2 regions of the Alteromonas sp. 38 genome follow, and region 2 is predicted to be linked to the other one. Evidence: predicted binding sites of a transcription regulator. Region 2 holds the regulator's gene; the other holds the start of a gene.
The links. Region 2 encodes FliA, which starts transcription of late flagellar genes. Its sites were predicted from a motif close to CTAAAGNTNNNNNNNNNNNNGCCGATA; they were not measured.

Region 1: the regulator FliA is predicted to act here: its motif matches at 1,862-1,888, upstream of pomA (flagellar motor protein PomA).

The regions. Positions count from the first base shown of each region.
Region 1 is NZ_LR733300.1:3,052,634-3,056,053, reverse strand. Features, by position in the region: gene dxs (1-deoxy-D-xylulose-5-phosphate synthase) at 1-461, opposite strand, end outside; gene FLAVO9R_RS13265 (farnesyl diphosphate synthase) at 494-1,384, opposite strand; gene xseB (exodeoxyribonuclease VII small subunit) at 1,413-1,655, opposite strand; gene pomA (flagellar motor protein PomA) at 1,938-2,702, shown strand; gene FLAVO9R_RS13250 (flagellar motor protein MotB) at 2,702-3,420, shown strand, end outside.
Region 2 is NZ_LR733300.1:1,193,570-1,196,989, reverse strand. Features, by position in the region: gene FLAVO9R_RS05115 (chemotaxis protein CheA) at 1-275, opposite strand, end outside; gene FLAVO9R_RS05110 (protein phosphatase CheZ) at 288-1,052, opposite strand; gene cheY (chemotaxis response regulator CheY) at 1,087-1,470, opposite strand; gene FLAVO9R_RS05100 (RNA polymerase sigma factor FliA) at 1,507-2,238, opposite strand; gene FLAVO9R_RS05095 (MinD/ParA family protein) at 2,235-3,101, opposite strand; gene flhF (flagellar biosynthesis protein FlhF) at 3,098-3,420, opposite strand, start outside.

The sequences.
Region 1 (3,420 bases), 1.9 Mb from region 2:
GCGCCATCGCCAATAACGGCAACCACTTTACGATTTTTGCCCTCTTGCTCGGCGGCAACAGCCATCCCGAGCGCAGCACTAATTGAAGTCGAAGAGTGACCCACCGCAAAAGTGTCGTAGTCGCTTTCAGGAGGCCAAGGGAAGGGATGTAACCCGTCTTTTTGTCGAATAGTCGACATTTGAGTGGCTCGGCCAGTCAGAATTTTATGGGGGTAGGCCTGATGGCCCACGTCCCAGATTAATCTGTCTACAGGGGTATTATAAATATAATGCAAAGCAACGGTAAGCTCTACCGTGCCTAAGCCCGATGCAAAGTGCCCACTGGTTTGGCTTACACTATTTAGTAAATATTCTCGTAATTCATCTGACAACTCACGCAATTTATCTTGCGGTAACTGTCTTAACTTATCCGGCGTTTGCGCAATAGCAAGCGTGGGGTAATGTTGGAGGTCTAAACTCATTATTTATTATCTTTTTCAACATGGTTGCAGAACTAATGGTCTCGTTTTACCAATAGTTCGCTAAACGCAATTAAACTGTCTGTATTGTAGGGTAAACGAGCCAAGGCTTGAAGGGCATTCTGATGCAGCTTATCAAGTTCTCGTTTTGCGCCTTCGATGCCAAGCTTGGCAGGAAAGGTATTTTTACCCAAAGCAATGTCAGAGCCTGCTGGCTTTCCTAATTGCTCACTATTACCTTCTACGTCCAGAATGTCATCTTGGACTTGAAATGCAAGGCCAATATCGTCAGCGTAGGCTAATAAGTCTGCTTTACTGCCACTATCAAGGTCTTGAGAAACAATAGATACCATTTCAATACATGCACGAAGTAGCGCGCCGGTTTTCAAATTGTGTAGACGCTTGAGCTGCTCAAGGCTTATTTCTTCGCCCGTGCTGGCTAAATCGATAGCTTGCCCGCCACACATGCCGCGATAGCCTGCGGCGCGCGCTAATACAGAAAGTAACTCGCCACGTTTATTGGTTGCGAATTCACTCAGCGGCGCGTCTGCCAATGTACTAAAAGCGAGGGCTTGCAAAGCATCACCGGCTAATATTGCGGTGGCTTCATCGAATGCAATATGACAAGTTGGTTGGCCGCGACGCAGATCGTCGTCGTCCATGGCTGGCAAGTCATCGTGTACAAGCGAGTAAGCATGCACACACTCAATTGCCATACTGATAGCCATTTGATCGCCTTTAGGCACATCCAGGGTGTTGCCGATAACTTGAACCAGTAAAGGTCGCATGCGTTTACCGCCCACCAACAACGCATGACGCATTGCTTCTTTAAGCCGCGGTGCGTCGTCGGGAAGGTCATCAATAAGCGTATTTAACGACGTATCGGTCTGCTGCTTAACTTGCTGATGCAATGCAGTGAAATTCATATTGTACCTGTTTGTTGCGACACGAGGCTTAAGGTTGCTCGTCTTCAGGAAGAGGGTGTAATGCGCTTTCACCTTGCTCATTAAGCAAAATTTTAACTTTTTGTTCTGCTTGCTCTAACGATTTCTGGCCTTCGCGAGAAAGGGCAATGCCTCGCTCGAATTTTTCAAGTGCAACGTTTAATGGCAACTCACCGTTTTCCATCTCATTGACTATGGCATCTAATTCGGTAAGGGTTTCCTCAAACGAGGGAGAATCTGTCTTTTTCGTCACAATAGCACTCAATTTTAGGCGTTTCTTGGGATTACGCGCACATTAACTGAGGGTAGCCAATGGGTCAAATGGTTTGTCAACATATGCCCTATTGCTACTATCTATGATAAAGCATTGTGACCTAGGCGCTGCCATCAAAACTGCTGCTTAAAGTTCGACTAACGTCATTATGTCTACAATAATTAAGGCAATTTGCGATAATCTTGTTATAGAAATTCTATACAATGCCGATAGAATACGAGTAATAGTTATGCAGCGTCTGCAAAAAATGAGGAAGAGTGAGTGGATTTAGCAACCGTCATAGGTATGTTGGGCGCCATCGGCTTTGTAGTAATGGCCATGGTTATGGGTGGCAGTATTGCCATGTTCATCAACGTACCGTCTATCTTGATCGTATTTGGTGGCACCCTTTTCGTTATTTTATCCCAATACACTTTAGGGCAGTTCTTTGGTGCAGGTAAAATTGCAGGCAAAGCATTCATGTTCAAAATTGATACGCCTGAAGATCTTATCGAAAAAATTGTTGAGATGGCAGATGCAGCGCGTAAAGGCGGTTTCCTTGCATTGGAAGAAGCTGAAATAGAAAACCCGTTTATGCAAAAAGGCGTAGACATGCTGGTTGATGGTCACGACATAGAAGTGGTCAGAGAAACCTTAGCGAAAGATATCTCTATGACCACCGAGCGACACGAGTTTGGTGCCACCATATTTAAAGGCATGGGTGATATCGCACCAGCGATGGGAATGATTGGAACTCTGATTGGCCTGGTGGCCATGCTTTCTAACATGGATGATCCTAAATCGATTGGGCCGGCGATGGCGGTAGCACTATTAACCACCTTGTATGGTGCATTTCTTGCCAACATTATTTGCCTACCCATGGCGGTAAAGCTCGGTAACCGCGCACAAGAAGAAAAGCTTAACCAAATGCTAGTGCTCGATGGCATTGTCGGGATTGCCGATGGGCAAAACCCGCGTGTAATTGAAGGTATACTGAAAAACTATTTGGCGGCAAGTAAACGCGGTACGGGCGCTGAGGATGAATAATGGCTGAAGAAGAGTGCCCAAAATGTCCTCCCGAGGGGCTTCCTGCATGGATGGGGACCTTCGCGGATCTTATGTCGCTATTGATGTGCTTCTTTGTGCTCTTACTTTCGTTTTCAGAAATGGATGTACTGAAGTTTAAGCAAATCGCGGGCTCTATGAAGTTTGCCTTCGGTGTACAAAACAAAATTGAAGTTAAGGACATTCCTAAAGGCACCAGTGTTATTGCTATGGAGTTTAGGCCTGGTCGTCCAGATCCGTCGCCCATCGACACTATTCAGCAACAAACAATTGAAATGACCCAGCAGATGCTGGAGTTTCAAGCGGGTGATGAAGACTCATCAGGCGGTAGGCAGAAGCAACGGGGTGAGCAACGCGGGGGGCAGTCACAGCAAACGGCCACTGATCAGTCGTCCTCGGAGTCGCAAAGTTCAGATCAAACTCAAACTGCTGAGTTAATGAAAAAAGTGGCGCAGCAGCTACAAAAGCAAATTCTCGATGGCGCAGTAGAGTTAGAGTCTTTGGGTCAGCAGCTGACTATTCGCATTAGAGAGAACGGTTCGTTTTCTGCAGGTTCTGCATTTTTACAACCTCAATTCCAGCCTATCTTACGCAAAATTGGGGTGTTGTTAGCAGATGTTCCAGGGGAAATAGAAATCTCAGGGCACAGTGACGGACAACACATTGCTAATGAACTCTATCGTTCTAATTGGGATTTATC
Region 2 (3,420 bases):
ATGGTGTCCATTAATTCAGGCGTAAGAGTACGTTGTCCGTTTCGCATTACATCGAAAACGTTTTCTGCACCGTGGCAAATTTCAACTAATTCGGTAAGCGACAAAAAGCCGGCGCCACCTTTTACGGTATGGTAACCACGAAAGATAGCATTAAGTAAATCTGCATCTTCAGGATTATTTTCCAGATCAACGAGCTGTTCTTGTAATTGTTCAAGGATCTCCCCAGCTTCAACTAGAAAGTCCTGTAATATATCCTCGTCAACATCAAACGCCATGCGCCCGCTCCCCTAAAAACCTAAGCTAGACAAAAGATCATCTACGTCATCTTGGCCAGATACAACATCATCGCGTTGGTCTGCATCAATAATTGGACCTTCGGCTTCGACACTATCGATCTTGTTAACTTTTTCGACTTTCGCTTCAGATGGCTTGCCTAGTTCCGCCTGTTCGGGTTCACCGAACATCGTAAGCATATTAACTAAGCTATCTTCCACTTCTTTTACGAGTTCAATCACTCTGCGAATAACTTGACCGGTAAGATCTTGGTAACCTTGTGCCATTAACACTTCGGTAAGCAATGATGTAAGCTTAGCCGATTGTTTCGATCCGTCTTCTAGCAATTCGTCTAAATCTGCACATAAAACTTTGAATTCACCCAACTCAAGTTGACGATTCATCAGTTTTTTCCACTCCGGCATGATTTTCTCGATGCGGGTAGAGAGCACTTCAGCAATTGGCATACTCTCTTCAACTGCATCCATGGTGGTATTGGCAGCTTTTTCCGTTTCTTCGATAACGTACATGAGTCGCGTTTGCGCATCAGGAATGTCATCAACGGTTAAATTTTTAATACGTTCATCGATTTGGAAGTTATTTAACGAGTCATGAAGTTGACGCGTTAATTTACCAACTTCAGCAAAGAGCTCAATGGACTCTTTCATCGAAACAGCTTCTAAGACAGCGTTCGCTGATGCGTTATCGCCCTCTTCAAGATACGCTACCAATTTTTTGGCTTCTTCGAGCGTTATAGAGACACTTTCATTTGTCGACATCCAGTAAACCTCATTTCTCTGGTGAGCGTCTGGATCAACCTAAACGTTCGAAGATTTTATCTAATTTTTCTTTCAACGTAGCGGCAGTGAAAGGTTTAACAACATAACCATTCACACCAGCTTGCGCTGCGGCAACGATTTGTTCTTTCTTCGCTTCTGCTGTCACCATAAGAACCGGTAGGTGTTTCAACTTATCATCTGCACGTATAGCGCGTAATAAATCGATACCTTGCATACCTGGCATATTCCAATCTGTTACAACAAAGTCAAAATCACCTTGTTGTAGCATAGGTAGCGCGGTGTTACCGTCGTCCGCTTCCTGGATATTGGCAAAACCCAAATCTTTTAGCAGGTTCTTTATGATACGTCTCATGGTAGAAAAATCGTCAACCACGAGAATTTTCATACTTTTATCCAAAATAGCCTCCAATGAGGGGTTAATTGTTATTAATTTCTATTCTTCGTCAACTTGCCACGATTTCATTCGTGATTTGAGTTTTAACATGGCCTGACTATGAATTTGGCTCACTCGCGATTCACTAACATCAAGAACTTCGCCAATTTCTCTAAGGTTCAGTTCTTCATCATAGTATAAAGAAAGTACAATCGCTTCCCGTTCGGGTAATGTAGTAATAGCATGTGCTAGCGCTTTTTGGAAAGCCCCTTGCATCAAATCTTCTAACGGCGCGTCGCTACCTCGGTTTTTTTCTGTAGAAATAACATCTTCAGAAACCCCTAAATCTTCGATCCCCACCAATTTACCGGCATTCACTTCGTTAAGCATTTGATGATAATCTTGCATGCTTACATTCATTTTAGCTGCAATATCAACATCTCGCGCGTCACGACCAGTTTCACCTTCAACTTGAGAGATTGCTTCGGTAATGGCTCGTCCGTTTTTGTGCACGGAACGAGGTGTCCAATCACCTTTTCTGATTTCATCAAGCATCGCGCCACGAATACGTATACCCGCAAAGGTTTCGAAGCTTGCGCCTTTGGAACCGTCAAAATTTCGTGCAGCTTCTAGCAGTCCAATCATACCGGATTGGATTAAATCGTCGACAAGTACACTGGCTGGCAGTCTCGCCATTAAGTGGTGTGCTATTCGCTTCACCAGCGAAGCGTGACGCTCAACTAACTGTGACTTGTCCGTTTGCTGTTGATAAGCGGCTGCTTTGCTATTCAACGCTGACTTCCTACTGCTTTATCTGCTATTAGTTGTTCAATAAAAAACTCTAAGTGACCTCCTGGTTGCGCAGGAATAGGCCAAGATGCTGCTTTGGCTGCTAGCTGGCTAATCGCCACTGCCGCAGGAGAACTTGGATAAGCATCTACAATTGACGTTTGCTTACGTACCGCTCGTCGTATGTTCTCGTCAAAAGGAACCGTTGCCACCAATTCTAGCGCAACATCCAAAAATCGCCCTGTTACTTTCGATAGTTTGCTGAAGAGTTCCTGCCCTTCTCTAACATCGCGGACCATATTGGCGACCACTTTGAAGCGAAAGACACCGTGCTCTCTGTTAAGAATTTTAATTAACGCATAGGCATCGGTGAGTGAAGTAGGCTCATCGCACACTACCACCATAATATCTTGAGAGGCTTTGGAGAAACTTAGCACCATATCGGAGATACCTGCTGCGGTATCGACGATAAGCACATCAATGGGCGAACGCAATTCGCTGAAAGCTCTAATAAGCCCTGCATGCTGCGTTGGTGATAGCTCTGCCATTGATTGAGAACCTGATGTGGCTGGTGCTATTTTTATACCGTGAGGGCCCGTAACGAGAACATCGTCCAAGGTACACTCACCAGATAATACGTGGGAGAGGTTTTTCTCTACTCGCAATCCTAGCATTACATCCACATTGGCCAGACCTAAGTCTGCATCCAATACCATTACCCGCTTTCCCTGCTTTGCCATAGCAATAGCCGTGTTTAGCGTAATATTTGTTTTACCAACGCCACCTTTACCTCCGGTGACGGCGATAACTTTGATTAATCGTGATTGCTTCATTTTTCGTAAGCTACTCGCTTGATCATCAATCATACTGCTCGTGCTGTTTTAACCACATTGTTACTAGTAGTATGATTCAAACCGTACTTTTTATAAAGCTTTGCAGCAGCAGATACTAAAGATTTTGCTTCTGCAATCTTAATGTCTTCAGGAACTTTCTGTCCATCTGTTACATAACTGACAGGTAACTGGTACTCCACCGCTGCGCTAAGCACTTCGCCTAGAGAGTAGCACTCATCAAGCTTTGTAAAGATACAACCGCTAAGTTCCACCCCTTCGTACGCATCTATAATACGTTGTAACGCAGCATATTGGGTATTCGCTTGCGCTACTAGGTATTTTTTCACTGGCT